2 regions of the Bacillus sp. es.036 genome follow, and region 1 is predicted to be linked to the other one. Evidence: a T-box and tRNA genes for the amino acid it is inferred to sense, from the RefSeq annotation. Region 1 holds a T-box; the other holds one or more tRNA genes.
The links. A T-box is a leader RNA that pairs with one kind of tRNA and senses whether it is charged. The one in region 1 lies ahead of pheS (phenylalanine--tRNA ligase subunit alpha), so its partner is inferred to be a tRNA-Phe.
Positions count from the first base shown of each region.

Region 1 (13,270 bases):
ACAAGAAAAAATCAGTAAAGTGGAGAACGATCGGGGTCGGTATTCTTATTGAAGGTCTTTTCGTTCTATTCGTATTAAAAGTTAATGCCGGGAAGGTTATGCTAGAAAAGGCTTCCGCTGCTGTACAAAACGTTATCAATTATAGTAACGAAGGGATTCAATTTGTATTTGGAGGATTATATGAACAAACAGATTTAACGTTTGTTTTTGCGATCAATGTCCTCGCCGTGATTATCTTCATTTCAGCTCTAGTATCAGCACTTTATTATATGCGCATCATTCCTTTAATCGTTCAAGTTATTGGTGTAACAATTGGGAAATTAATGGGTACAACAAAAGTTGAAACGTTCAATGCTGTCGGAAATTCGTTTCTAGGCCTAGCAGAAGCACCTTTACTTGTAAAACCTTATTTGAAGATGCTTACGAGATCAGAGATCTTTGCCATAATGGTAGGTGGTACAGCTTCTGCAAGTGGAGCCATTCTCGTCGGCTATTCGCTTATGGGAATTGAGCTAAAATATTTATTAATCTCCGTCTTTAGTGTTCCTTTCGTCTCGCTTGTTATCTCTAAAGTGATGGAACCTGAGACTGAAGTATCACAAACAAACGATAAAGTTAAAATGAAAAGATCTGAACACGCAAACGTTTTTGAAGCGATTGCGGAAGGTACGGTAAGTGGAGTCATGCTTGCCCTTAACATCGGTGGCCTTCTGATCGCTTTTATAAGTATCCTAGCTGTAGTTAACGGCATGTTAGGTGTAGTAGGAACAGACCTTAGCACCATATTAGGTTATATTTTCTATCCATTCTCACTACTTGTCGGTATTCCAGCAGATGAAGCCTTTCGCGCTGCCTCCATTATCGGCACAAAAATGTCGATTAATGAATTTGTTGCCTTTCAAAATTTAACGGCAATTCAAGATCAGCTCTCTGATAAAACAGTCGCCATTCTTTCTGTAGCGCTATGTAACTTTGCCAACTTCTCATCCATTGGTCAATTAATCATTGGGCTTGGCTCACTTGAACCTTCAAAGCGTTCACAAGTATCAAAGCTTGGATTAAAAGCGATCATTGGCGGAACTCTTGCCTCCTTTATTACTGCTATATTTGTTGGAATGTTTATGTAAAACATGCATTAGAAAAGCCTCCCTGTTAGGGAGGCTTTTCTTACTATTGACGAAGTGCAGCTCCAAACTGTTCTTCTACTGCTTTAAGAACACGGTCATGCGCTTTCTTTACTTCTTCTTCCGTTAACGTTTGTTCAGGATTGTAATATCTGAGAGAGAAAGCTAGTGATTTTTTCCCTTCATCAAGATGTTCCCCCTGATAGACATCAAACAATTGAATCTCAACAAGCTTGGATCCACCCGCTTCTTTAATGACGCGCTTCACTTCACCTGCTTCAAGTGACTCGTTTACAACGAGCGCAACATCTCTTGTAACCGATGGGAAACGAGGAAGCTTCTTGTATTTAAGATGAGTAACATCAGCTTTAAGTAATTTCTCAAGATTGATTTCAAAGACGTATGTTTCACTTAAATCAAGTTCTTTCTCTACTTCAGGATGTAGCTGGCCAATATATCCGATAAGCTCTTCATCGAGATAGACAGCTGCTGTGCGACCCGGATGAAGCTTAGGCTCTTCTGCACGTGCGAAGGTGAGACGATCTTCCACACCAAATTCTACAGCAAGTTCTTCAAGAATTCCCTTTACAACAAAGAAATCTGCCGCTTTCTTTTCTTTTTGCCACAGATGCTCTTGCCATAGTCCTGACACGACACCAGCAAGATGTTCTTGTTCAACCGGTAGCTCATCACCTGGTAAGAATACAGAAGCTGTTTCATAGAAAGCAATATTCTCTAACTGACGGTTTCGGTTATATTGAGCAACCTCTAATAAGTGAGGGATTAAACTCGTTCTAAGTTCACTTCTTTCTTCACTCATTGGCATCGCCAGACGAACAGCTTCTACTGACTCATCAGAGAAGAAATGGCGCTTTGATGGTGAAGTAAGTGAATACGTTACCGTTTGGTATAGACCTGCACCTTCAAGCGTACGTCGAACATGGCGGCGTTTCCCCTGATATTCTGACAACTGACCAGGTGTACTTTCTGTGAGGGGTAACGTTGCAGGAACATTATCATATCCGTAAAGACGTCCTACCTCTTCGATTAAGTCCTCTGAAATTGTAATATCCGGGCGACGTGGTGGTACTTGAACCGTAAACGTGCCACCAAAATTTTGATAAGAGAATTGCAAACGCTCAAAGATTGCAGCAACTTCTGTTTCAGTAATTTCCGTTCCTAGAACTTGATTAATTCGATTTACTTCAATGCTAACGTCAAGAGCTTCAATTGTACGAGCACCTTGCTCAGCAATGCCTTTTAGAACTGTACCTCCAGCAATTTCTTGAATAAGCTGAGCAGCACGTTCGCTTGCGCCAACAACGCGATTTCGGTCAATCCCTTTTTCGAAACGAGCACTTGAATCACTTCTGAGTCCGAGGTCTTTCGATGACTTTCTGACAAGCTTACTATTAAAATAAGCGGCTTCAAGTAGGATCGTTGTCGTATCCTCTTGCACTTCAGAGTCAGCCCCACCCATTACACCAGCAACGGCAACAGGTTTTGAACCATTTGTTATCACAAGATGTTCACTTGAAAGCGAACGTTCCACATCATCCAGAGTGACAATTTTTTCACCTTCAGTTGCTCGGCGGATAACGACTTCCTTTGATCCAAAGCGATCATAATCAAACGCATGAAGCGGCTGGCCATATTCAAGTAAAACGTAGTTTGTAATATCAACAACGTTATTAATTGGACGAATACCAGCAGAAACAAGACGGTTCACAAGCCACTGTGGCGAAGGTTTTATCGTTACGTCTTTCATAACGGTAGCCCCGTAATAAGGATTATCTCCTTCATTTTCTACACGAACTGACACATAGCCTTCTACGTCTTCATCCGAGCGAACAAGCTCTGGTGACGGAAGTTCAATCGAACGATTCAATACCGCACCCACTTCATAAGCGACACCAATCATGTTCATCGCATCCGCTCTGTTCGGTGTAAGACCCAGCTCAAGAACTTCATCATGAAGGTTTAAATATTCAAGGGCATCTTCCCCAGGTGTCACATCTTCACTAAACACAAAGATCCCATCAGCATATTCCTTCGAAACAAGTTTACTTTCAATTCCAAGTTCTTGTAATGAACAAATCATACCATGTGAGGCTTCACCGCGTAATTTTGCTTTTTTAATTTTAAAATTTCCCGGAAGGACTGCGCCAACCGTTGCAACAGCCACATATTGACCTTGCGCAATATTTGGTGCGCCGCAAATAATTTGGACTGGTTCTTCCTCACCAATCTCAACCTTACAAATATTCAGCTTATCAGCATCAGGATGTTGCTGACATTCAAGAACGTGACCAATCACCACTCCGCTAATTCCTTTATTAAGCTGTTCAACTGTCTCAACCTCTATACCACCTTTAGTGATCAGGTCTGCCAGTTCATCAGCTGAGTAACTATCTAAATCTACATACTGCTGTAGCCAATTCATTGATACAAGCATTTATTCTCCTCCTAACCTTCAAATCGTTCTATAGTGAGTTAAATTGTTTAATAAATCTACTGTCATTTGTATAGAAGTGACGGATATCATCAATGCCATATTTCAGCATTGCAATTCGCTCTGGACCCATTCCAAATGCAAAACCAGTCACTTTCTCCGGATCAAATCCCGACATACGTAGTACGTTAGGGTGCACCATGCCTCCACCAAGAATTTCAATCCATCCAGTTCCCTTACAGACAGAACAGCCGTTACCACCACAATTAAAGCAGGAAATATCCATCTCTACAGATGGTTCTGTAAATGGGAAGAAACTAGGACGAAGGCGAATTTCACGTTCTTCTCCGAACATTTTCTTCGCAAAGGATTGAAGAACACCCTTTAGGTCACTCATTCGAACATTTTCGCCAACCATTAACCCTTCAATCTGCATAAATTGGTGAGAATGAGTTGCGTCATCCGTATCACGTCGGTAAACTTTCCCCGGCACGATGATCTTTACTGGGCCTTCACCATTTAACTTCTCCATTGTTCTTGCTTGCATTGGTGATGTATGCGTACGTAGTAACGTTTCTTCAGTAATATAGAAGGAATCCTGCATATCACGAGCAGGATGATCTTTTGGAAGATTTAGCGCTTCAAAATTGTAATAGTCTGTTTCAACTTCTGGTCCCTCTGCAATTGAGAAGCCCATACCAAGAAACAAGTCTTCAATTTCTTCAATTACCCTTGTTAATGGATGATGGTTTCCTCTTTTCACTGGACGACCTGGAAGAGAAACATCGATCGTTTCCTTCTTTAATCTTTCTTCTACGGCTGCTTTTTCTAAACGAGCAATTTTCTCCTCAAGTTGATCCGAAATCGCATTTCGTATTTCATTAACGAGCTGCCCCATTTTAGGACGCTCTTCTTTTGACAATTTCCCCATACCTTTGGAAATTTCGGTAATCGGTCCTTTTTTCCCAAGAAACTTCACTTTGATATCCTGTACTTCCTTCATGGAAGAAGCTTGCTGTATTTCCGACAGCGCTTCTTCTTTTAACGCTTGTAAACGTTCTTGCATCGTTTCAACCTCCACTTCATATTCGTGTTACTCTCTTTTGACAATAAAAAAATCCTCGCTCCCCAGAAAGGGGCGAAGATTTGATTTCGCGGTACCACCCTAATTCACCGATAGGTTTCAACTATCAGCCTTAAGCAAAGAATAACGGCTTGTAAACCGATCCGCTTTCGAACGAACAAAGCGGCAACTCCAGAGTGAATTCGGCAACGTCCCTATAGAAATGCTTCCAGTCACGGCATTTCCTCCCTAAATAGGCAGTGGCAGCTTACTACTCTCTATCATTGTTTTTATCATATATAAGTTGCTTTTAATTATAGAAAAAAAATGCTATATCTGCAAGTGCAATTATGAAGGAAGTAGCCCATACATCAGAATTCCAGCAGCAACAGCAACATTAAGCGACTCCGCTTTTCCATAAATCGGGATATACACGTTCTCATCAGCAAGATTTTGAAGCTCTTCCGATACGCCATTTGCTTCATTCCCTAGAATAACTGCAAACTGAGAACGTCCTTTTAAATCATCATAAGGAGTTCCCCCACTCACTTCTGTGGCATAGATCGGCATGTTAAGCTCTTTGAACTTTTGCACTTCTTCTACAAGATCTGCTTTTTTTACAGGGAGGTGATAGATAGACCCCTGAGTAGAACGGAGCACTTTACTATTATAAGCATCTACTGTTCCATGCCCAAGTAGAATGCCGTCGTAGCCAGCACTATCCGCTGTACGGATCATTGTTCCTAAATTACCTGGATCCTGTATAGCATCAAGGAGTAAGAATCTCCCTGCACTTGGGAAATGAGGTTCCACCATTTCACATACAGCCATGATTCCCTGCGGCGTTTCGGTATCCGTTAATTCTTGCATCACTTTCTCAGTTACAGTATACACAACAGGACGTTCTTTAAACGGATAGATAGATACATCATTGCCTTCCGTTACAATCACTTCAATAATTGGCGCTTCAAACTTCGCCGCCTCTTCAACGATATGCGGTCCTTCAATGAGATAGCTTTGAGCTTTCTCTCTCCCCTTACGCGTTTGGAGCTTTTTCCAATCTTTCACTTTTTGATTTTTTGCGGATTCAATAATCATTATGCTCTCCTTCAGTTTTCAATGTTTCTATTATAAAGGGTTAAATGGGAAGATTCCAATAGTACTCATGAAATTTATTGCATTCGCTCATACTAATGATGCTTGATCCAACAAGCGAATGAGAAAGGTGAGGTGGAAAGCATGGACCTTAACTTACGAAAAGCAATTCTCGCCAATATTAATGGCAACAACGAGGAACAGATTGAAGCGACGATCCTCGATGCCATCCAAAGTGGCGAAGAGAAAATGCTCCCTGGACTAGGTGTTCTTTTTGAAATCCTATGGAAAGAAGCACCTGAAAATGAACGAGAGCAGATGCTCTCTTACATGGCTCAGGGTGTAAATTAACGAGCAAAATCCGGTGGCCAAGGCCACCGGATTTTGTGTTTAATTGAAAATAATTTCTTTTACTTTATCAGCGTCAAGTTTTTTAATCACTTCAACAATTAAATTAACCGCATTTTCAAAATCATCACGGTGGAGAATCGCTGCGTGTGTATGAATGTAGCGTGTTGCAATCGTGATCGAAAGAGCGGGTACACCGTTTGCTGTTAAGTGAATTTTCCCTGAATCCGTACCTCCACCTGCAATGGAGTCAAACTGATAAGGGATGTTATTCTCATCAGCAGTATCTGTAACAAAATCACGAAGTCCCTTATGACCAACCATTGAAGCATCGTACATAATAATTTGAGGACCTTTCCCCATTTTCGATTGAGCGTCTTTATCGCTCACGCCAGGAGTATCACCAGCAATACCAACGTCAACAGCAAAACCGATATCTGGCTTAATCATGTTTGTTGCGGTTGTTGCTCCACGAAGACCGACTTCCTCTTGGACTGTACCAACACCATATACCGTATTTGGATGTGCTTCACCTTTTAGTTTACGAAGTACTTCAATCGCAATTGCACAGCCAATACGATTGTCCCATGCTTTTGCCATAAGCATTTTTTCATTATTCATGACAGTGAATTCACAAATCGGAACAACGGAATCTCCTGGCTTTACGCCCCATTCCATTGCTTCTTCTCTGCTTGATGCACCGATATCAATAAACATATCTTTCTTATCAACTGATTTCTTACGCTGCTCAGCCGGCAGAATATGTGGTGGTTTCGAACCGATCACGCCCATAATATTGCCATTACGAGTCATCACATTCACACGTTGAGCAAGCATCACCTGTTCCCACCATCCGCCAACAGTTTGGAAATAAAGGAATCCTTTATCGTCGATGCGGGTAACCATAAAGCCAATTTCATCGAGATGTCCTGCAACCATGATTTTAGGACCTTCTGCATTACCTTTTTTAACAGCAATTAAACTGCCGAGGTTGTCATACATGATTTCATCAGAAAGAGATTCAATATGCTTCTTCATTACGTCGCGAGGTTCACGCTCGTTACCAGGTACACCATTCGCATCCGTAAGTTCTTTAAGCATCTGTAACGTTTCGTCTAGCTTTGCCATATGTATTGCCCCCTTAATATGTATTCACTGTTCATTATAACGGTTTCCGAAATATTTAACAATTCAGAGCAGTCTTGAACTTAATATCCCTGGTCCTGGCGATTATGATTCACTTTATTTTTTTTCAAATACGCCTCACCAATTTCTTTATACTCAAGTCCAATCGTTTGTCCCAAAGTTAGGTAACTCTCCATTAAATTGTAATAAGGTTCTTCTTTCTTACTTGCAAGTCGATCAATCGCGCGATAGACATCATGAAAGGCCTGAACTTCTGATGACGCCGTTTTTTCTGGCAGGCCTTCAAACGCAGTGATGCCTAACTCTAGTCCTAATGATAAAATAAAATGAATCCCATCAACATACTCCTCTAAAATCGTTTCTTTCGGTGAAGGTGCTTTTTTACTCCAATATTTAAAGCAGCGCGTTTCATTCGCAAGTTCTCCTAATTCAACTTTAAGAGCAAGAAGCTTATTTTCAAACAAATCAACATCATCTAGCCCGTGTTCTTGTACAATTCGATCATCTAATTGTTTTTGTAATGTAAATAATAACTCAAAATTCATTGAAATCGTCCCTTCAAAATCTTTTCATTTTATGAAACCTTTCTTTATCATATACGTATAGAGAATAGAAGCATAGTGAAAATGAGGTGCTGACTAATGATACTTATCCTATTTCGTCTTGTCATTCTCGTAGCCATGGTTTTGATTGCTTATTCTGTCATTCGCTTTTTTATGGATCCAAAACGCAAGCTCGAAAAAGCTCACGATCATAAAGAATACTATTTTTTCGATGACTCGTCCAATGTTCGAAAGAATTTTCTTGTCACTTACAAAGGAGCTCTCTTTGAAGGTGAAAAATACCTTGGAACAACCGAAAAGTCCTTTGATATTATTACGCTTTCTATAGGCGTAAAAAACGCTTCAGAACTTTATTTACTTGAGAAAGAAGATTTCTATTTTCTAGAGAAGGAAATGGACATCAGGTATCCAAGCGCTAAAATTGAATGGAAAAGCCCTGTGAAAGAATTTCTGCGTCACCGTGAAGATTCATAATGTCAAAAGCCCCCTCCTAGTTGGTGGGGGCTTTTATCTATCATCCTATTTTGAAATCGATTTACCTTGCAGGTTGAAAAAAATCCTCCCATTTCATAACCCATTCCTTTCTTTTAAGTAAAAAGAAAAGAATAACAAGGCCTAACAGCATTAATAGAATAAGTACCGGGTCAAAACCACTAATCGCTGTTCCAAAGAAGGAATAAAACAGTGCAAGAGGCAAGTTTGATATAAGAGACGAGCGAAGATAATCTGGAAAATCTTTTGACACCTCAATTAAGCAAAGCGAAATAAAATGAAAATGAACAAAGGGTACCAATCTTAGAATTGCAATCTGCCCAACTGACATAGGCATATGCTTTCGCGTCCATCTTTCCTTCATTCGAATGATTTTCTTGAACAAACCCGGTGTTTGTTTCACGACCAGATAAAAAACCGAACTTACAACGGTAATTCCAATCACCGAATAGATAGTTCCATATATAGCTCCAAACAATACACCGCCTGCCACACAGACCACACTAACTGGTACAAAAACAAACTGACGAATAAAATGAAAAATAATGAAATAGAACGGGGCGTAAATTCCGCTGTTCGACACAACCTCAACAAGCGGCAGGACGAGCTCATTCATGATGTTCCCCCCTTCCTTTTACCTTTATGACAAGAGACGAGCTGTTATGTCAAAAAGTGAAGCTCAAAGAGAATATTTTCTGGCAATACGTGGACAATAAGGGGAGATTTGATGAGAACGGTAATTGGAGGGGATATTAGATGGATGAACTCGTTATTGCTCGTTCATTGTTTGGCATGACAATGGGCGTACATATTATTTACGCTACTCTCGGAGTAGGGCTACCCTTAATGGTGCTTGTAGCTGAACTCATGTATCAAAAAACAAAAGATAAAGATTATGCACTCATGGCGAACAGGTGGACAAAAGGGTTTGCCGTATTACTCGGAGTCGCTATTCCAACAGGAACGATTGCAGGCGTGCAGCTTTCTCTGTTATGGCCAGGATTTATGGAGGTTGTAGGACGAGTCATTGCCCTACCATTCCAAATTGAAATTTATGCCTTTTTCCTCGAAGCACTCTTTATGTCGATTTATGTTTATGCCGCAGATCGACTTTCTCCGATTATGCGGATTGTTAGTGTTACACTCGTTGCCTTTGGCGCAAGTGCTTCAGCGATTTTAATTACGAATGTCCACGCTTTTGAAGGCACACCAGCTGGATTTGAAATAGTAGATGGGAAATTTGTTAATGTGGATCCGTGGGAAGCATTTTTTAATCCTTCCTTCATCGTTACAGCAGGACATGTCACAGTATCTGCTCTTATGACAGGTGCTTTTGTCATTGCTTCTATTGCTGCATATAAAATGATTCGTCAACGAGGGAATACGCGTGAATATAAATTTCATCACAAAGCTTTAATGATGGGACTCGTTATTGGAGGGATTTTTTCAATTTTAACGGCGTTAAATGGGCATGAATCCGCTCAGCAATTGTATCAATACCAGCCTGAAAAGCTGGCAGCTGCAGAGGGATTGTTTGAAACACAAACATACGCCCCGCTTGCCATAGGTGGCTACACAGATAAAGAGGAACGAGAAGTAAAGTGGGCGATCGAAGTTCCTTGGGCGCTCAGCTTTCTAGCTGACGATGCTTTTGATACAGAAGTGTTAGGACTTGAGGAATGGCCAGAAGATGAGTGGCCTCCCTTGTTTGTCCATACTCTATTTAATGCAATGGTTGGGATAGGCTCTTTATTGATGCTCCTATCCATCGTGGGGTTTACCTGGTACAAAATTCTGAAACGAAAAGAATTCCCACGCTGGCTGATGTGGGCGTTTATTGCCGCTGGTCCTCTTGCCATCACTGCAATTGAATTCGGATGGATCTTCGCTTGTACCGGAAGACAGCCATGGGTTATTTATCACGTGATGAAAACAGAAGAAGCGGTGACAACTTCTGGAAACATTGGACTGCTATTTGTTCTATTTCTCATTGTTTATATCATTCTTATGATTTCAACAGTGCTCGTGCTGCGTTATTATTTCAACCGTAATCCAATTAGTAAAGAACTTGATCAATAATCCAATGAATCGTACGTCTATTAAAAATAAGAGGTGAACAACATGTCAGAAGCATTCTACGCCATCACATTAATTTGGGGACTTGTTTTCATTTATGCGGTTATGGCGACAATCGATTTCGGTGCTGGATTTTGGTCGATGATTTATTTAAATCGAAATAACACGAAAGCAACGAACATAGCAAACCGCTACCTTTCTCCTTCCTGGGAAGTAACGAATGTTTTCATTGTAGCTATCGTTGTAGCGCTCTTTAGTTTCTTTCCTGGAGCGACATTTACTTTAGGGACAGTGCTACTTATTCCTGGCAGTTTGATTATTTTATTACTTGCGCTACGCAGTGCCTTTCTCGTATTTTCCCATTCAGCATCGGAGAATTACAAACGGATCTTAACACTCATTTCGGGAATTACTGGTTTCCTAATTCCAGCCCTTCTGATTTGTGTGTTACCGATTACGCACGGTGGGTTTATCAAAACGACAAACGGAGTAGAACGCTTGTTATTGAGTGAATTGTTTACAAGTCCAAGTGTCTACGCGTTTATGGCTTTTGCTATCTCAAGCACACTTTTTCTGTCATCACTTTTACTCTCTGATTATTCAAACGTATCAGCAGATCAAGAAGCTTATCAAACGTATAGAAGAGATGCCATACTCGTTGGGCCAATCTCACTTGCGATGGCAGGTTTGCTCGTTCTCACCATTCGAACAGAAGCACCATGGCTTTATGAAAGGCTTATGGACTATGTGCCATGGCTGATTGGTTCAATGATCACTTTTGCGATCGGGTATCTCGCTCTCTTTATTCCAAGAAAAACTGGAGTCGGCATACCAAGACTTGCTATGATTAGTATTGTCATTCAGTATTTACTCGCGAGCTATGCTTATGGATCAGCGCATCTGCCTTACATCGTTTATCCAAATGTTACGATTGAAACAGGCTTTACAGATCCCGCTACCTTTCGCGCACTAATTGTCACGTATATTGTCGCTTTCTTTATCTTAACACCAGGATTTATTTATTTCTGGCGCCTCTTCTTAAAAGATAAACGGTACCTTAAACAAAATGAATCTTAAACGCAAAAAAAAACGCAGCATATGCTGCGTTTTATCATTTTACTTATTCAAGTAAATAGAACCGCTTATCAAAAGGATATGTACAATGATAACTGCAGGAATACCGTAAATAAATTGAGAATGCTTCGTTTTATGTCTAAATCGTTTCATACCAAGATACCCTCCGATACTCCCTCCAATTACAATAAAAAGCCACAACGTCTTCTCTGAAATCCTTCGCGCACTCTTTTTCGCTCTTCGTTTGTCTACTCCCATTATAATAAAACTTCCACTATTAATAAGAACCAAATAAATAAAAAATATAATAAGACCGTTCACTTTTCATTTCCTCCTTACTTAAAGCTTTCTACAAAAAAACCATCCTCAACGTGTGAGAATGGTTTTTGAGAACTTATTTCAAGTTTTCTTTTGCTTTTGATGCTAGTTCAGCGAACGCTTTTTCGTCGTTAACTGCTAGCTCAGCAAGCATTTTACGGTTGATGTCGATACCAGCTGTTTTAAGACCAAACATCAAACGGCTGTAAGAAAGTCCGTTCAAACGAGCTGCCGCGTTGATACGAGTGATCCAAAGCTTACGGAAGTCGCGTTTTTTCTGACGACGGTCACGGTAAGCGTACATGTTTGATTTCATAACTTGCTGATTAGCAACTTTGAAAAGCAAAGACTTCGATCCGTAATATCCTTTTGCGAGTTTTAACGTTCTTTTACGTCTGCGACGTGTTACGTAGCCACCTTTTACTCTTGGCATACTAAACCCCTCCTAATTTCTGTGTCTAAATAATATGAAAACCGATTACTTCTTGTTGTAGATTAAAGTCTTAATGCGCTTGAAGTCACCTGCGGAAACAAGAGAAGCTTTACGAAGCTTACGCTTCTGCTTTTGAGACTTGTTACCGAACATATGGCTAGTGTAAGCACGGCTGCGCTTAAGTTTACCTGATCCAGTTTTCTTAAACCGTTTTGAAGCTCCACGGTGAGATTTCATTTTTGGCATGAGTGAGTTCCTCCTTCAAGAATTACTTTTCTGCGATAGGTGCCAAGATTAGGAACATGCTGCGTCCTTCCATTTTTGGTTTGGACTCAACAGTTGCAATATCTTTGCAATCTTCTGCTAGGTGCTCAAGCACCTTTTTACCGATATCAGAGTGTGTAATCATACGTCCGCGGAAACGGATCGATGCTTTCACTTTGTCGCCTTTTTCAAGAAACTTACGTGCATTACGAAGCTTCGTATTGAAGTCGTGTTCTTCAATATTCGGGCTCAAGCGAACTTCTTTAACGGTAACGATCTTTTGATTCTTACGCGCTTCTTTCTCTTTCTTCTGCTGCTCATAGCGGAACTTTCCGTAGTCCATAATGCGACAAACAGGAGGTTTCGCGTTTGGAGCAACCATCACAAGATCAAGATTTGCATTACGAGCCATATCTAATGCCTCAGTTTTGGATTTCACACCAATTTGGTTTCCGTCTGCACCAACTAGACGTACTTCCCGAGCACGAATGCCCTCATTGACGTTCATATCTCTACTAATAATCAGCCACCTCCATGGTTATTGTTCGATGATGATCATCTCACATGATGTCATTAAATGGTTTATATCCGGTTCAAAGCATAAAAAAAGCGTCGGCGCATACGACACCCACACATTACACAATTATAAAAACAGTGTACCTGCAAACTACCAATTACGGCGTCAATCAGGTGAGAAGCGGGCGCTTCTGCTTGCTTTGTTTCCGATATTTAATTACCTAAGACAGTATACCATGCTGACCAAATTTATGTCAAGGTGATAAGATTCGTTCGAAGTGCACTTGATTATCATAACGAATCTTT
Region 1 covers NZ_PDIZ01000001.1:2,280,690-2,293,959, forward strand. The annotation lists gene ATG70_RS11700 (NupC/NupG family nucleoside CNT transporter) at 1-1,127, shown strand, start outside; gene pheT (phenylalanine--tRNA ligase subunit beta) at 1,171-3,579, opposite strand; gene pheS (phenylalanine--tRNA ligase subunit alpha) at 3,608-4,642, opposite strand; T-box leader at 4,708-4,933, opposite strand; gene ATG70_RS11715 (TrmH family RNA methyltransferase) at 4,988-5,740, opposite strand; gene sspI (small acid-soluble spore protein SspI) at 5,879-6,085, shown strand; gene ATG70_RS11725 (M42 family metallopeptidase) at 6,125-7,210, opposite strand; gene ATG70_RS11730 (dUTP diphosphatase) at 7,291-7,773, opposite strand; gene ATG70_RS11735 (sigma-w pathway protein ysdB) at 7,870-8,265, shown strand; gene ATG70_RS11740 (TVP38/TMEM64 family protein) at 8,327-8,899, opposite strand; gene ATG70_RS11745 (cytochrome ubiquinol oxidase subunit I) at 9,040-10,362, shown strand; gene ATG70_RS11750 (cytochrome d ubiquinol oxidase subunit II) at 10,396-11,436, shown strand; gene ATG70_RS11755 (DUF1294 domain-containing protein) at 11,476-11,754, opposite strand; gene rplT (50S ribosomal protein L20) at 11,828-12,184, opposite strand; gene rpmI (50S ribosomal protein L35) at 12,230-12,430, opposite strand; gene infC (translation initiation factor IF-3) at 12,453-12,971, opposite strand; ribosomal protein L20 leader region at 13,046-13,167, opposite strand.

Region 2 (16,417 bases), 260 kb from region 1:
ATAGAAGGAAAATGTTATTTACTATAAAATAGACTACAGTTAGAGGGGGAGAGAAGGTATGGATATTTTATTTTGGTCTTTAATCGTTGCCTCATTTATTATTGCATTTGTTGGATTGATTTATCCGATCATTCCAGCGGTCCTATTTATTTATGTTGGGTTTATTTTGTATGGTGTATTTTATGATTTCGGTTCAATGACGTTTTCTTTCTGGGTTATTCAGGTGTTGCTAACCCTTTTATTATTTGTAGCAGATTATGCGAGTAATTTATTTGGTGTTAAAAAGTATGGAGGATCAAAAGCTGCCATTTGGGGAAGTACGATCGGTTTGTTAGTTGGCCCGTTCATCATTCCATTTGCGGGAATTATTCTTGGACCTTTTATAGGCGCAGTGGTAGCAGAGTTACTGATTCATCGAAAACCATTCAAGGAGTCTGTACAAGTTGGAGTAGGATCTTTGCTTGGTTTCCTTGGTGGTGCAGTTATGAAAGGAGTTCTGCAAGCCATCATGATTATCGTGTTTTTGGTGTATGTTTTGTAGATCTTGATGGTGAAGTGAAAGAGTGATATAGTATTTTCATGATTGATTTTGAAAGGGATATGATTAAATCCCAAAAAAGTATTGACGTTTTATTTAATCCTATGGTATATTAGTTCTTGTCGTTAAGAGATATTCCACAGTAGCTCAGTGGTAGAGCTATCGGCTGTTAACCGATCGGTCGTAGGTTCGAATCCTACCTGTGGAGCCATATGGCGGTGTAGCTCAGCTGGCTAGAGCGTACGGTTCATACCCGTGAGGTCGGGGGTTCGATCCCCTCCGCCGCTACCATATAGTTGAATAAATAAGCATGGCGGTTGTGGCGAAGTGGTTAACGCACCGGATTGTGATTCCGGCATTCGTGGGTTCAATTCCCATCAGCCGCCCCACTATTTACATAAGGACCCTTAGCTCAGCTGGTTAGAGCTGACGGCTCATAACCGTCCGGTCGCAGGTTCGAGTCCTGCAGGGTCCACCAAATGCATATCGGAGGAATACCCAAGTCTGGCTGAAGGGATCGGTCTTGAAAACCGACAGGGGCTTAGTCGCCCGCGGGGGTTCGAATCCCTCTTCCTCCTCCATTTTTCTATAATGGTTTACACAGTATCTTTACATTCATATTGTCGCGGGGTGGAGCAACGAGCGTTATATCTATGAATCAACATCGAGTTGTTTCGACGGATACGCATCGAAGCATAACCTTGTAGAGAAAGAAACAGTGTACAGCATTATGAAGCATGTGCAGCATATTTACATTCATATTGTCGCGGGGTGGAGCAGTTCGGTAGCTCGTTGGGCTCATAACCCAAAGGTCGCAGGTTCAAATCCTGCCCCCGCAACCAAAAATTTACCTGCGTCGGATAAGCTTCTTGTTAAATTTTTATTGTAGTCCCTTTAGGGGCAACCTAAACTCATAGCAAGGTGTTATTACCATTAAACGTAAATGTACAACACACAAACTCAAATTAAGATATTTCGATTAAACGTTATACATATTTGGCTCTGTAGCTCAGTCGGTAGAGCAGAGGACTGAAAATCCTCGTGTCGGCGGTTCGATTCCGTCCGGAGCCACCACTCAATAAAGATCCCACTCGTCATTAAATGACGAGTTTTTTTATGTTTTAAATACATTAGATCACACTATTAATTATTGATTTTTTCTTTAAGATGTTTAATTCCATATAATGAGGGGAAACTTTACCTGTGTTGCGGAGATTCAAATGTTTATTATTTGAAAACGCATGACAATTCTGCTAATGTAAACTTGTGACGTCATCATGTTTAAGTGGCAATTAACGTTGCCCTAACAGCAAGTTACATATTATATTTGAGGAGGAGATTCACAATGGCTAAATTTGAACTACCAGAACTACCTTACGACTACAATGCACTAGAACCACACATCGATGAAGAAACAATGAAGATCCACCATGACAAGCACCATAACGCATATGTAACAAAACTAAATGGTGCACTAGAAGGTCATGAAGAACACGCATCAAAAAGCCTTGAAGAACTTCTTGGCAATCTAGATGCGCTTCCTGAAGGCATTCGCACTGCTGTTCGTAACAATGGTGGCGGACACGCTAACCACTCACTTTTCTGGCAACTTCTTAGCCCTAACGGTGGCGGAGAGCCGTCAGGTGATTTAAGCGAAGCGCTTAAAAAGAAATTTGGTAGCTTTGAAAGCTTTAAAGAAGATTTCGCTAACGCTGCTGCTGGTCGCTTTGGCTCAGGCTGGGCTTGGCTTGTAGTTAAAGGCGGAGAACTTGAAGTAACAAGCACTCCTAACCAGGATACCCCGGTTATGGAAGGTGTTACACCAATCCTTGGATTAGATGTTTGGGAGCATGCTTATTACCTTAAGTATCAAAACAAACGTCCTGATTACATTAGCGCATTTTGGAATGTCGTTAATTGGGATGAAGTTGCTAAGCGTTACGAAGCAGCTAAATAAAATAGGTTATCTTAGCCCTCGGCACTTTGCCGGGGGCTTTTCATTTCTCATTCAATCAGTGTATAAATAGGTCCTAATTGATAAAGGATATGATTTATTAAATAATCGGTGAAATCACAACCATTTTCGAAGTCGGTAGGTGAACCTACAAGTACTTGTTGATCAGATAAGGTGAGTGACACTTCTTTATTTCGATAACTAATAAGGAAATAGTGCGTCATCTTAGAAATGAAAAAAGAACATCTATCTTCATTTACTACAGTTTCAATGCTTTGAATTAGTTGGTTGCGTAGCGGTTTAGTAAGATAATCTGTTCGATATAGAAAGTAGTACATACATAGTCCCCTTTCAAACATAGTTTATCCTTTTTGATTCTTCCGCATAACGAGGAAGAATTAAGTCAAAATAAGGGTGGATGAAAAAAGGGGAGTTTCTAATGAAAGTGATAAAACATATGATTGGTGAGATAGAAGTAACAAAAGATCTGTTGTTATTGCTAACAATCGGTGGTTTATATGCCCTGAGCATTGCACTTTCAAATACGTTTGTGAATGTGTATTTGTGGAAGCAATCCGGAGAGTTTGCTGATATCGGTATATATAACCTTTCCGCTGTTATTAGCCAGCCACTTACGTTTATTCTTGCAGGCAGGTGGGCGAAGAAAATGGATAGAGTGATCGTCTTACGAATAGGCGTCATTTTTCTAGCCCTCTTTTATATAACGGTCCTTTCTTTAGGTCAAAATGCGAGTCATTTATTGATCTTACTTGGCTCCTTACTTGGGATTGGGTTTGGCTTTTATTGGCTAGCGTTTAATGTGTTAACATTTGAAATTACTGAGCCAGAAACGAGGGATTTTTTTAATGGTTTTCTCGGCTTACTCACTTCTTTTGCAGGTATGATTGGTCCGATTTTTGCCGGTGTGATTATTTCTAGTCTCGAAGCATTTACGGGATATAAGGTCATTTTTGGAGTTTCACTGGCCTTGTTTTTTGCAGCCGTCATCTTAAGTTTCTTTCTTGAACGACGATCTGCGAAAGGCAACTTTTCATTTACCCGAATTTTTCAAGAAAGAAAAGCGAATGCCGATTGGCTCAATATATTGCACGCGCATTTTTTTCAAGGGATAAGAGAAGGTACTTTTATTTTCATTATCGTCGTTCTTGTTTTTATAACGACGGAAAGTGAACTTGCTATCGGTACATTCGGACTTGTAAACTCCGCAGTTTCCTTTTTAGCGTATTACTTGGCGACCCGTTTAATAAAACCAAGGTTTCGAAAAAAAGCAATCTTATATGGGGGGCTAATTCTTTATGCATCGGTATTCTTACTTGTAACAGATCTAACATTTGCGCGATTGTTAATGTATGGTGTTTGTATCTCTCTTGCCTATCCATTACTTCTTGTTCCGTACATTTCACTAACTTATGATGTCATTGGTAAAGCATGGAATGCTGCAGAAATGCGTATTGAGTATATTGTTGTTCGAGAGGTTTACTTAAACCTGGGTCGAATTGTATCAATCCTTTTATTCCTACTAACAGTGTCGCTGTTTAACGATGAAAAAAGCATTCCAATTTTGTTATTAATTGTTGGAGCGGGACATACGTTTATTTACCTGTTCGTAAGAAAACTTCAATCGGCTTCAGCAACCGTGGCAGAACCGTCTCCTGACCCATTACAATAGCTCATTAGTCCCTTTACTTTTTTATTATCACTAAGTATAGTAAGGAGAAGAGAGATCAGAGACACCTGTCTGAAACAGGTGTCTATATTTGTTTAAGGGGAAGGGAGTTTATTGTGAAAGCTAAGAAAAAGAAAAATCATGTACCTTTTAGGCTAAATATATTATTTTTATCGGTTTTCCTTTTGTTTTCTACCTTAATTCTTCGACTGGGTGTTATTCAGATTGTAAATGGAGAAGAATACGAGCGTGTTTCTGAACAAACGGAAAACGTGACTGCAGAGTCAACTGCACCTCGTGGGAAAATGTATGACCGTTACGGACGAGTTCTTGTAGATAATAATCCTCAGTTTGCTCTTACATATATTCGAACACAGAATACAAAACAAGCTGAAAGGCTTGAATTAGCTCAAAAATTAGCTGAATATATTGAGATGGATACTGAAGATGTTATAGATCGAGATTTAAAAGATTATTGGATTGTCACGAATCCAGAAAAAGCGAAGGCGAAGTTAACCGAAAAAGAATGGGAAGAGATGGAGTCTAGTGAAGCTTATCAGCTACAAATTGAACGCATTAGTGATAAAGATCTAGAAGAAATTAAAAACAATCCACAAGAGCTTGAAGTTGCTGCTATAAAAAGAGCAATGGACACTGGTTATGCTTTGTCGTCTCAGACAATTAAAATCGGTTTAAATGAAGATGAAATTGCTAAAGTGAGTGAAAATCTTGGTTCTTTACCAGGCATAGAGATACAAGCAGACGCCACAAGAGAATATCCTTATGGAGACACCCTTCAAACTATTTTTGGGAGAGTCGGACCTATTCCTAAAGATGAATTGAGTTATTATGGATTAAGAGATTATGAGCGAAATGACAAAGTTGGCATTAGCTATCTTGAAAAAGAATACGAAGAGTACCTAAAAGGTCAAAAAGAAAAGCAAACTTACGTCACAGATAAATCAGGTGAGCCAATAGGCGAGCCAAAAGTAATTGAAGGACAAAGAGGAAATGATTTGGTACTCTCATTAGACATTGATCTTCAAAAAGAAGTTGAGAAAATTCTTGATGAAGAGCTTAACGATGCGAGGCAATATGGAGCAACGAGAGGCTATGTTGTGATGATGGATCCAAATACTGGGGAAATCTTGTCGTTTGCAGGTAAAGAATATAATAATGGCGAGTTCAAAGATCGCACTTTTGGTGTGATTGGAGACTCTTATGCGATGGGATCAACAGTTAAAGGAGCAACGGTTTTAACAGGTTATCAGTATGGAGTAATTAATCCAAATACAACTCTTGTAGACGAAGTCTTATACTTTAAAGATGAAGGTAAAAAGTCATCTTATACGGCTAATGCAATGGGACCTATTTCAGATCTTGTTGCTTTACAAAGATCCTCAAACGTATATATGTGGAAAATTGCGATGAGCATGGCTGATTATGACTACGCTCCTTATGAAAGTAGTGGTTATGACCCGGCAGCTTATGATGAGCTAAAAGAATCATTCTCTCAGTTTGGTTTAGGAGTGAAAACAGGAATTGACTTGCCTGGCGAAAGTTCAGGGTTAAATGGTGGGATAAGTGAATTTGGTAAAATTTTAGATTTTGCGATTGGACAGTACGATACGTATACACCAATGCAAATGGCTCAATATACCTCTACAATTGCAAATGGAGGTTATCGTATTGAACCTCATCTCTTGAAAGAAGTCCATGAACCTTCTGAAAAAGATGGTTTGTCTGATACGATTTTGTTTCAAAATACTCCGGAAGTGTTAAACAAAATTAAAATGAGTGAAGAAGAAGTGGCTCATGTCCAAAAGGGAATGTGGATGGTTATGAATACTGAAAATGGTACTGCAGGCACACACTATCCTTACTTCCAAAGTGATGACTATCAAGCAGCTGGAAAGACTGGGACAGCGCAGATTGGAGATGGGTATAATTTAACTCTAGTTGGCTATGCCCCTTATGACAATCCTGAAGTTGCGATTTCGGTTGTTGTGCCAGAAGTGAATGATTCTTCTTCTGGTTCCGTGAACAAAAAAATAGGTGGTCGAATTCTTGATGCTTATTTTGAACTGAAAGATGAAGCTAAGAAACCAATTGGGTATGAAGAAAAAGAAACTGAATAAGTAAGAATAAAAAAAACCGCTGAAAAAGCGGTTTTTTTTATATTATAAGGACAAATTAACAACAGAATCATCCTGGATGAAATGTAATTTAAAGCTAATAGAAGGGAAAAATCTATCATTTCCCCAAAAAAAGAGAAATTAAAACGTTTTCCGACAAGCATTTACAATCTCTTTACAATTGGTTTATACGACATTAATATCTGGGCTGTATTCTAAGAATTGTGATTGAGAGGCCAGTACACAAACAACCTGGTTGGTCACAAGTACAAACATCCATTTAGGGGGAAATAACATGAAGTTCAAGGGCATTATGCTTATGGTAGTTATGTCGATGGTAATGATTTTCGCAGCAGCTTGCGGAAATAACTCTGGTAACACAGAAAATTCTGGTAACACAAACAGTGGCGGAGAAGCTTCTGGTGAAGAAGTATCTGGCGAAGTTCTAATGGACGGATCTTCTACAGTATTCCCGATTATGGAAGCAGTTGCTGAAGAATACGCTTCTGTACAACCTGATGTAAAAGTTAGTGTAGGTGTTTCAGGTTCTGGTGGTGGATTTGAGAAATTCTCTGCTGGTGAAACAGACATGAGTAACGCTTCTCGTCCAATCAAAGAAGAAGAAACAGCTGCACTTGAAGAAGCTGGTATTGACTTCACAGAATTTGAAATTGCAAAAGACGGTCTTTCTATCGTTGTTAACTCTGAGAATGATTGGGTAGATCAGCTTACAATTGACGACCTAAAGAAAATCTGGTTAGGCGAAGCAACAATGTGGAGCGACGTCAACCCTGAATGGCCTGAAGAAAAAATCGAATTATTTAGCCCTGGTACAGATTCTGGAACGTATGACTACTTTAATGAAGTAGTACTAGAAGATGAGCAAATGGTGAAAGAAGCAACACTTTCTGAAGATGACAATGTACTTGTAAATGGTGTAACTGGCTCTAAAAACGGTATGGCATTCTTCGGTTATGCTTACTACCTTGAAAACAAAGATAGCCTTAACGTTATTCCAATCGTTAATGGTGACGGTGAAGCTGTAGAACCAAATGCAGAAACTATCCAAGATGGAACATATGAGCCACTTTCTCGTCCGCTATACACTTATGTGAAGCACTCTGCAGTAGAGGAAAATCCTGCTGTATATGATTTCACTAAATATGCACTTGAGAATGCTGGTGAAATGGCTGAAGCTGTAGGTTACGTAGCTCTTCCTGAAGAAAAGTATACAGAAGCTATGGATAAGCTAAACGAAATCGCTGGTAAGTAAGAATAAAATGAAACAGATTGGTGAGGAGTTACGGCTCCTCACTTTATCCTGTTTTGCTCTTTGTGAGGGGGAGTAATAAATGCAAAGCTCTGTTCGTCAGATGATTAAAGACAAAAAAGAGAAAAATCAATCACGAGCGAAGTTTATGGAGAAACTTGTACCGGGCTTATTGCTTTTATGTGCAATTATCTCTGTATTAACAACGCTTGGTATTGTTTTTACATTGATTGTAGAAACAATTACGTTTTTCAACCGTGTTTCAATTATTGAATTCTTTACGAATAAAGATTGGTACCCGTTTTTTGGAGACAACCCTGATTATGGAATCTGGCCACTGATTTCTGGAACATTAATGATTACCGGGATCGCCATGCTCGTTGCCATTCCATTAGGATTAGCAGCAGCCATTTATTTGAGTGAATATGCAAGTGATAGCGTTAGAAGAATCATTAAGCCGATTCTGGAAGTATTAGCAGGTATTCCTACGATTGTATATGGTTTCTTTGCTTTAACTTTTGTTACACCAGTTCTACAAAATATTATTCCGAGTCTTCCTATTTTCAACGCATTGAGCCCCGGTATCGTTGTAGGGATTATGATTATTCCTATGGTTGCATCTCTCTCAGAGGATGCGATGAGTTCTGTACCCAACGCAATTCGAGAAGGTGCACTCGGACTTGGCGCTACACGATTTGAGGTTGCTGTGAAAGTAGTTCTACCAGCTGCATTATCAGGAATTATTGCATCTTTTGTACTTGCGATTTCAAGAGCAATCGGTGAAACAATGATCGTAACAGTCGCAGGTGGTGCAACACCAAAACTTACTCTAGATGTAACGGAGTCTATACAGACAATGACATCTTATATTGTGCAGGTAAGTCTAGGGGATGCTGGTTATGGAACGACAATTTACTACAGCATTTATGCTGTTGGGATGACGCTCTTCCTTTTCACACTTATCATGAACCTTATCGCGCAATATATTTCTCGTAGATTCAGGGAGGAATACTAATGCAATTAGTAGATCAGGCAAAAGTAAAAAGTAAAATGCAAACCAGACTGGCACAAAATAAGATTCTTAAAGGAATCTTCTTTGGAGCAACAATGCTAGCACTCGTAGTGCTTGTTATCTTGTTATATCGGATATTCACTCAAGGGATTGGCTACTTAGATTTTCAGTTCTTTCAAAATTTTGCATCTCGATTCCCTGAAAAAGCAGGAATTAAAGCAGCATTTTTCGGTACTTTATGGATGATGGCAGTGATTGCTCCAGTCGCACTTACAATTGGAGTTGGAACCGCGATTTATCTTGAAGAATATGCAAAAAAAAATAAGTTTACAACGTTTATTCAAATAAATATTTCCAATTTAGCAGGTGTCCCTTCGATTGTTTTTGGTTTACTTGGACTAACTGTATTTGTTCGGATGTTGGAAATGGGGCGAAGTGTTCTTGCCGGTGGTTTGACGATGAGTTTATTAATTTTGCCTATTATCGTTGTTGCTGCTCAAGAGGCTGTACGTTCGGTTCCAAAAGAGCTTCGAGAGGCTTCTTATGCGATGGGTGCTACGAAATGGCAAACAATCAAAAAGGTTGTATTACCTGCAGCAATCCCCGGGATTTTAACAGGAGGAATTCTTGCTTTATCACGCGCAATCGGTGAAACAGCACCACTACTTATGATTGGTGCATTAACGTTTGTTGCCTACTTGCCTGAGAATTTCTTGTCCGGATTTACTGTTATGCCGATCCAGATTTTCAACTGGACGAGTCGTCCGCAAACGGAATTCCACGATGTAGCAGCAGCAGGTATTATCGTACTTCTCGCAATGTTGCTCATTATGAATTCAATTGCTGTCTTAATTCGAAATAAGTTTTCTAAAAGACTGTAGATACGTAAAGCTCTCATCAATGTGTAAAGGGGATATTGAAAATGAAAACAGTTATGGATGAAAAGAAAGTCGTAAAAGCTCCGCGGTCAGAAGAACAGATAAAAGAAAAAGATTCTGTATATAGCATTCAGAATTTTAATTTATGGTACGGAAAAGACCAGGCTCTAAAAGATATTAAATTCGATATTCCAGAAAAACAGGTAACAGCCATTATCGGGCCATCCGGTTGTGGTAAATCCACGTTTATTAAAGCTCTTAATAGAATGGTCGAAATGGTACCAATTGTAAAAATGTCTGGTGATATTAACTATCGTGGGAAAAACATTTTTGAGAACAAATACAAAGTAGAAGATTTGCGCACAAAAGTGGGAATGGTTTTCCAAAAGCCGAATCCATTTCCAAAATCAATCTATGAAAATGTCGTTTATGGTCCTAAAATTCACGGCATTAAAAACAAAAAAGTACTTGATGAAATTGTCGAAAAAAGCTTAAAAGGTGCAGCACTTTGGGAAGAAGTAAAAGATCGTCTAAACGAAAATGCTTACGGTTTATCTGGTGGTCAGCAACAGCGCCTTTGTATCGCTCGCTGTCTCGCAATTGAGCCTGATGTTATCTTGATGGATGAGCCAACATCTGCGCTTGATCCAATCTCTACCCTTAAAGTAGAAGAACTTGTTCAAGAATTAAAGAAAGATTTCAGTATTATTATCGTAACGCACAACATGCAACAAGCAGCTCGTATCTCTGATAAAACGGCCTTTTTCTTAAACGGTGAAGTCGTAGAGTTTTCTGATACGAACCAGTTATTTTCTAATCCTACAGATAAGCGAACAGAAGACTATATTACAGGCCGTTTCGGTTAATTATTTCGGGGGTGAGCATTTATGGTAGTAAGAGAAAATTTCCAAGAACAATTAGATGAAATAAAGACTAAGCTTCTTGAACTAGGCTCTTTAGCGCAGGTGGCGGTTGATGATGCGATTACTGCATTAAAGAATCAGGATGTTGATAAAGCACTTGAAATTATTGATAATGATTATAAAATTAACCGCCTCGAGGAAGAGATTAACGAAACAGCGATTTGGTTAATCGCGAAGGAGCAGCCGCTTGCAACCGATCTAAGAAGACTTATTTCTGCATTGAAAATAACAACGGACGTTGAGCGCGTTGGCGATCTTGCTGTTAATATTGCTAAGTCAATTATTCGAATCGGGGACAAACCTTTTGTTAAACCGATTGAAGAAATTCCAGCATTAGCTCAAAAAGCGAATAATATGTTAAAGGAAGTGCTTGCTTCCTTTTATGATGAAGATGTGAATCAGGCAATGGCTGTTGCGGATGCTGATGATGAAATTGATAACATGTACGGACGTCTGGTAAAAGAACTACTTGAATTGATGACAGAACATCCTGAAAGTGTTAGCCAAATTCAACAGCTTTCTTTTATCTGCCGCTATGTAGAACGTATTGGAGACCATTGCACAAATATTTCAGAAAGCGTGATCTACGTTGTGAAAGGGAAGCGCTACGACCTAAATGCTTAATCAAAGAACCACACTCTAAATGAGTGTGGTTTTTTAATCTATTTAGAAAGGTTAAGTAATGACCTGTCCACTTCTGCAATAGACTAGTGTAGGAGATGGATAGGGGGGAGCAAAATGCCAAGACATTTAGTCATTGGAAACGGCCAACTGCTTATCAATATGGATCAATTTCTACAAATTCGAGATATTTATTACCCTTATGTAGGGCAGCAAAATCACGTTCAAGGTCATGCAAATCGAATCGGGGTTTGGGTAGATGGGAAATTTTCATGGCTCCACTCATCGGAATGGGATATCCAGCCAAATTATGATCAGGATACGCTCGTGACGTATAGTACTGCGGTACATCCTCATCTTGGAATTAAACTTGTTTTTGAAGAAGGCGTGCATCAACGTGAAATGCTAATGATTCGTAAAATTACGATTGTTAATTTAGAAAATCAAAATCGCGATGTAAGACTATTTTTTCATCAAGATTTAAATATTTATGAAACAGAAGTAGGCGACACAGCTTACTTTTGTCCGGATACAAAGTCTGTGATTCATTATAAACGCTACAGGTATTTTCTGTTCAATGGCGAGCTAGATGGAGAGGGAATTGAACAGTACACGACTGGAGTAAAGCGATTTCAGGCTGCTGAGGGCACGTGGCGTGATGCTGAAGATGGCCATCTACATGTTAATCCAATTGCGCAAGGTTCAGTTGATAGTACTTTTTCACTCGAAACAAAGTTGGAACCGCATCAACAAAAAACAGCTTATTACTGGATGACAGTAGGTAGAACTAAAGAAGAAGTGAGTAGCATTCATGAATATGTGAGCGAGATTGGTACTCAATTAACGGTTGAAAAAATTCGTATGTATTGGAATCGATGGGTAAACAAATCCGTGCTTCCGGAGACTGATTTAGGTCCAAATATCCTATCTCTTTATAAAAGAAGTCTATTAATTGTTCGAACACAAACGAATCAAAATGGTACGATTATCGCAGCGAATGACTCAGATATTTTGCATTATAACCGCGATCACTATAGCTATATGTGGCCTAGAGATGGTGCGCTAATTGCTTCTGCCATGTCTAAAGCAGGGTATCATGGAATGGTTACAAACTTTTATCGCTGCTGTGCAGAGCTTCTTTCAAAAGAAGGGTATTTACATCATAAATACAATCCTGATGGTTCTGTAGGGTCGAGCTGGCATCCTTATGTCGATCGTTTAAAGAAAACTCAGCTTCCGATACAAGAGGATGAGACGGCTCTTGTTCTCTGGGCGTTCTGGGAACATTACCAATCAACAGGTGATATTGAATTTGCTCAATCGCTTTATAAGTTTTTAGTTCGACCTGGTGCAAAATTTCTGTTGCAATTTATGGATGAAACCCTCGATCTGCCACTTCCTTCTTATGATCTTTGGGAAGAAAGGTTTGGTGTTTTTAGTTTTACAGCGTCCGCTTGCTATGGTGGTCTTATGGCTGCTCACTCGTTTGCAAGGTTGTTCGGAGAAGATGATCGTGCTGAGAGCTATTATAAAGGGGCAGAGCGGATTAAAAAGGGGATTGAGGAACATCTCTATGACGAAACACGTTCCTGCTTCTTAAGGGGGCTTTATCGAAATAATGAAACAGGTGAAATAACGAAAGATTATACAATCGAAAGCAGCCTATTTGGATTATTTGCATTTGGGGTTTTTCCTGCTAATGATCCTCGTATGGTTCGAACGATGGAAGAGATTGAAAAAAGACTTTCTGTAAAAACGAGCATTGGTGGTGTAGCGCGTTATGTTAGCGATTATTATTTTCAACAATCGCAAAATGTTGAAGAAGTACCCGGTAATCCTTGGGTAATTTGTACTCTGTGGATCGCTAAATGGAAAATTTCCCGTGCCCAAACACTGAAACAATTACGTGATGCGAAACATCACATAGATTGGGTATATAAACAGGCCCTCTCAAGTGGTATACTACCAGAGCAGGTACATCCGTATACAGGAAAACCATTATCAGTAGCGCCCTTAACATGGTCGCATGCTACGTTTGTGGATGTTGTGAAAGATTACCTTGAAAAGTATGAAGCACTTTCCACAACAAAAACAACTTGATTGAATGAGATTTGTTTGTTATCATAATAAAGTATGTTGTTAAATGAACAGTTTGATAGGATTTGGAGGGATATTCATGCGCGTACAAATTACATTGGCTTGCACTGAAACAGGCGATCGTAACTACATCACGACGAAGAACAAACGTACTAACCCTGATCGTCTTGAACTTAAAAAATACAGCCCAAGACTTAAAAAGCAGACGTTACATCGCGAAACAAAGTAAGCAGTAGGTTATCCTACTGCTTTTTTATTTGCTCATTTTCCCGTAAACTAGTAAGTGAGAAAAGTAGGAGGAATGATGATGCAATCAAAACACGAGTGGCGAACAAATATGAAAATAAAATTAAAAGAAATAACTGCTGCTGATAAAGTGAATCTTGATCAACAAATACTTGATCGTCTATATACATATAAACCGTACACAAATGCAGAAACGATCGGCTTAACGGTGGCAATGAAAGGTGAAATAAATACAAAAGAAATTATAGAAAGAGCATGGAGTGAAGGGAAAAGAGTAGCAGTACCGAAGTGTAATCCAAAAACCAAACAGATGACTTTTTACTATTTAACGGAATGGGATCAATTAGAAAAAGTATATTTTGGTCTAGAAGAACCACGTCCCAAAAAAACAGAAATGTGTCCTCCTGACGAAATAGAACTTTTGCTTGTACCAGGACTCATTTTTGATCGAAATGGGTATAGAATTGGTTTTGGTGGTGGCTACTATGATCGCTATTTGAAGGACTATTCAAACTCAACTGTTTCACTTGCTTACCAATTTCAAGTTGTCGAAAATGTGCCAACCGAAACGTTTGATTTGCCTGTGGAGGCAATCATCACAGATGAACAGATTGTTAACGTTAAATGAGCATTTACTTTTTTATATGTGCGATTACAGGTTTTCTAGGTTACAAAGCTAAAGCCCTTTCGAAAAAAGGAGCAGTTGCTGCTACAGGAATAGGGTGCGCCATTGCACTTGGTTTTGCATGGAAAGGGCTTTTGCTTCTCGGTATCTTTTTTCTGTCTTCAACGATTTGGAGTAAGTATAAAACGGAGTTAAAAGATAACGTGGAAGAAATTGTAGAAAAAGGTTCGTCGAGAGATGAATATCAGGTCCTTGCTAACGGCGGGGTTGCCGCTTTAGCTGGAGTAATGATGAGCATTTTCCCTGGAGATGCATGGTTGTTGATTTTTCTAGGAGCGATTGCTACTTCTAATTCTGATACCTGGGCATCTGAACTTGGTGTTCTATCGACGCGAAGACCGCTCCATATAAAAACTTTGAAATTCGTTCCACCAGGCACTTCTGGAGCAGTTAGTATGCTAGGTTTATTAGCGTCTATTCTGGGAGCGGGTTTAATTAGTGTTGTTGGTGCTTTCGTTTTTGACTTATCTTTTCAAGCAATAGCCTTTGTTACGCTCGCAGGCTTTGTCGGTTGTTTAAGCGATACGTTAATTGGAGGAACCTTGCAAGAAGAGTTTCAATGCCAAAGGTGTGGAACAAAAACCGAGCGCCATATTCATTGTGAAAATAAGACTGACAAAATAAAAGGCTTAAAAGGTTTGAATAATGATGTAGTCAATTTCGCCTCGTCTATTATTGGCGCACTCGTTGGAGGTGCAGCGTTGTTATGAAAATAACTGGTTTATTGCTAGCAGGAGGGGAGTCTCGAAGATTTGGGTCTCCAAAAGCATTTGCTACTTATTATGACAAACCATTTTATCAAGTGGTGTTAAATCAGCTTCATCCTGTAGTAGATGAAGCCATGATCGTAACCAAAATGAATTTATTAAAGCAGTTTAACATGCAGGTAACTGAAAATATAAGAGTAATAAAAGATGAGGAAGCTTTCGAGGGGATGGGTCCGTTAGCAGGGATCTATTCTGGGATAAATCAATCGAATGGGGATTATTATCTTACTGTAGCTTGCGATATGCCGTTTGTAACAGATGGTTTATTTTCGCTTTTAATAGAAGAGCGATTAATGCATCGCGATGCAATGGCAATTATACCTGTCAGTTCAGGAAGGCGCCAGCCTCTTTGTGCTCTTTACCATTCTTCATGTCAGCCTGTTATCGAAGAGCTACTCATATCAGGGAAAAGAAGAATGAATGATCTTCTCCAATCAATTGATGTCCATTTTGTAGAAGTTGAAAATCGAGAAAGACAATTTTTAAATGTAAATACACGTGAAGAATTTAAACTTGTTCAAAAGGAGATAGATTAAATGGATCACTTCAAAAGATATTCTAGACAAATGCTTTTTTCTCCTATCGGCGAAGTTGGGCAAAAGAAATTCAGTCAGTCGCGAGCTCTTATTGTCGGAATGGGGGCGCTCGGGACTTCTATAGCGAATCATCTTGTTCGAGCAGGCTTCGGCTACATAAGAATAGTCGATCGAGATTATGTAGAAAAAAGCAACCTTCAAAGACAGATGTTATTTGACGAAGAGGATGTTGCAGCGGCATTACCTAAAACAGTTGCGGCAAAAAATAAATTAAAAAAAATGAATTCCGCTGTTGAAATCGAAGCCATTACAGCCGACGTAAACCCAAGTAACATTACCGAATTTATTGAAAGTATGGATTTTGTAATGGACGGTACGGATAACTTTTCTACGCGATTTCTTCTAAATGATGCTTGTTTTAAAAATAAAATTCCATTTGTTTATGGTGGTGCTGTTAGTTCGAGGGGGATGACAGCTCTATTTGTCCCAGATGAAACTCCTTGCCTACGGTGCTTTATTCAGGGAGGAGAAGGAACGACAGGTGAAACGTGTGATACGATTGGTGTTATCTCTCCGATCGTAGATATTATCGCATCGTATCAAGTGACAGAAATTATGAAATATATAGCTGGAGATCATGAAAAGCTTCATCGTAGCCTAATGACCATGGATATTTGGCAGAATCACAGTTATGCTATGAAGTTTTCTTCTCCAAAGAAAGATTGTCCAACTTGTCAAACGAACGAGTACCCTTCTTTAAAGACAGGAGTAATGCAGGATATTACCTCTTTATGTGGGAGAGAAACGATTCAGATTCAGCTTGAAAGTCATTTTGATCTAAAAGAATGGGCAGAAAAACTTGAAAAAACGACAAAAGTAAAGAAAACACCTTTCCTACTTAAAGCTCAGCTGGAAGAAGGGGAGAGGCTTGTATTATTTCCAGACGGTCGGGTGCTTGTTCAAGGAACAGAAGATAGCGGAAGAGCAAAAGCACTTTATGCAAGGTATATTGGAATGTAAAAAAACATCAGTCGCATGGCTGGTGCTTTTTTACATCCGTCATTTTCT
Region 2 covers NZ_PDIZ01000001.1:2,015,529-2,031,945, reverse strand. The annotation lists gene ATG70_RS10460 (DUF456 domain-containing protein) at 59-541, shown strand; tRNA gene ATG70_RS10455 (tRNA-Asn) at 675-749, shown strand; tRNA gene ATG70_RS10450 (tRNA-Met) at 753-829, shown strand; tRNA gene ATG70_RS10445 (tRNA-His) at 852-927, shown strand; tRNA gene ATG70_RS10440 (tRNA-Ile) at 940-1,016, shown strand; tRNA gene ATG70_RS10435 (tRNA-Ser) at 1,027-1,119, shown strand; tRNA gene ATG70_RS10430 (tRNA-Met) at 1,304-1,380, shown strand; tRNA gene ATG70_RS10425 (tRNA-Phe) at 1,537-1,612, shown strand; gene ATG70_RS10420 (superoxide dismutase) at 1,884-2,495, shown strand; gene ATG70_RS10415 (hypothetical protein) at 2,543-2,830, opposite strand; gene ATG70_RS10410 (MFS transporter) at 2,932-4,182, shown strand; gene ATG70_RS10405 (peptidoglycan D,D-transpeptidase FtsI family protein) at 4,296-6,317, shown strand; gene ATG70_RS10400 (PstS family phosphate ABC transporter substrate-binding protein) at 6,610-7,587, shown strand; gene pstC (phosphate ABC transporter permease subunit PstC) at 7,667-8,599, shown strand; gene pstA (phosphate ABC transporter permease PstA) at 8,599-9,477, shown strand; gene pstB (phosphate ABC transporter ATP-binding protein PstB) at 9,519-10,340, shown strand; gene phoU (phosphate signaling complex protein PhoU) at 10,362-11,021, shown strand; gene ATG70_RS10375 (glycoside hydrolase family 15 protein) at 11,136-13,118, shown strand; gene rpmG (50S ribosomal protein L33) at 13,195-13,344, shown strand; gene ATG70_RS10365 (5-formyltetrahydrofolate cyclo-ligase) at 13,423-13,989, shown strand; gene ATG70_RS10360 (DUF92 domain-containing protein) at 13,986-14,756, shown strand; gene mobA (molybdenum cofactor guanylyltransferase) at 14,753-15,349, shown strand; gene ATG70_RS10350 (ThiF family adenylyltransferase) at 15,350-16,369, shown strand.
Region 2: it has a tRNA-Phe gene. The T-box ahead of pheS (phenylalanine--tRNA ligase subunit alpha) is inferred to sense a tRNA for this amino acid. The anticodon was not compared.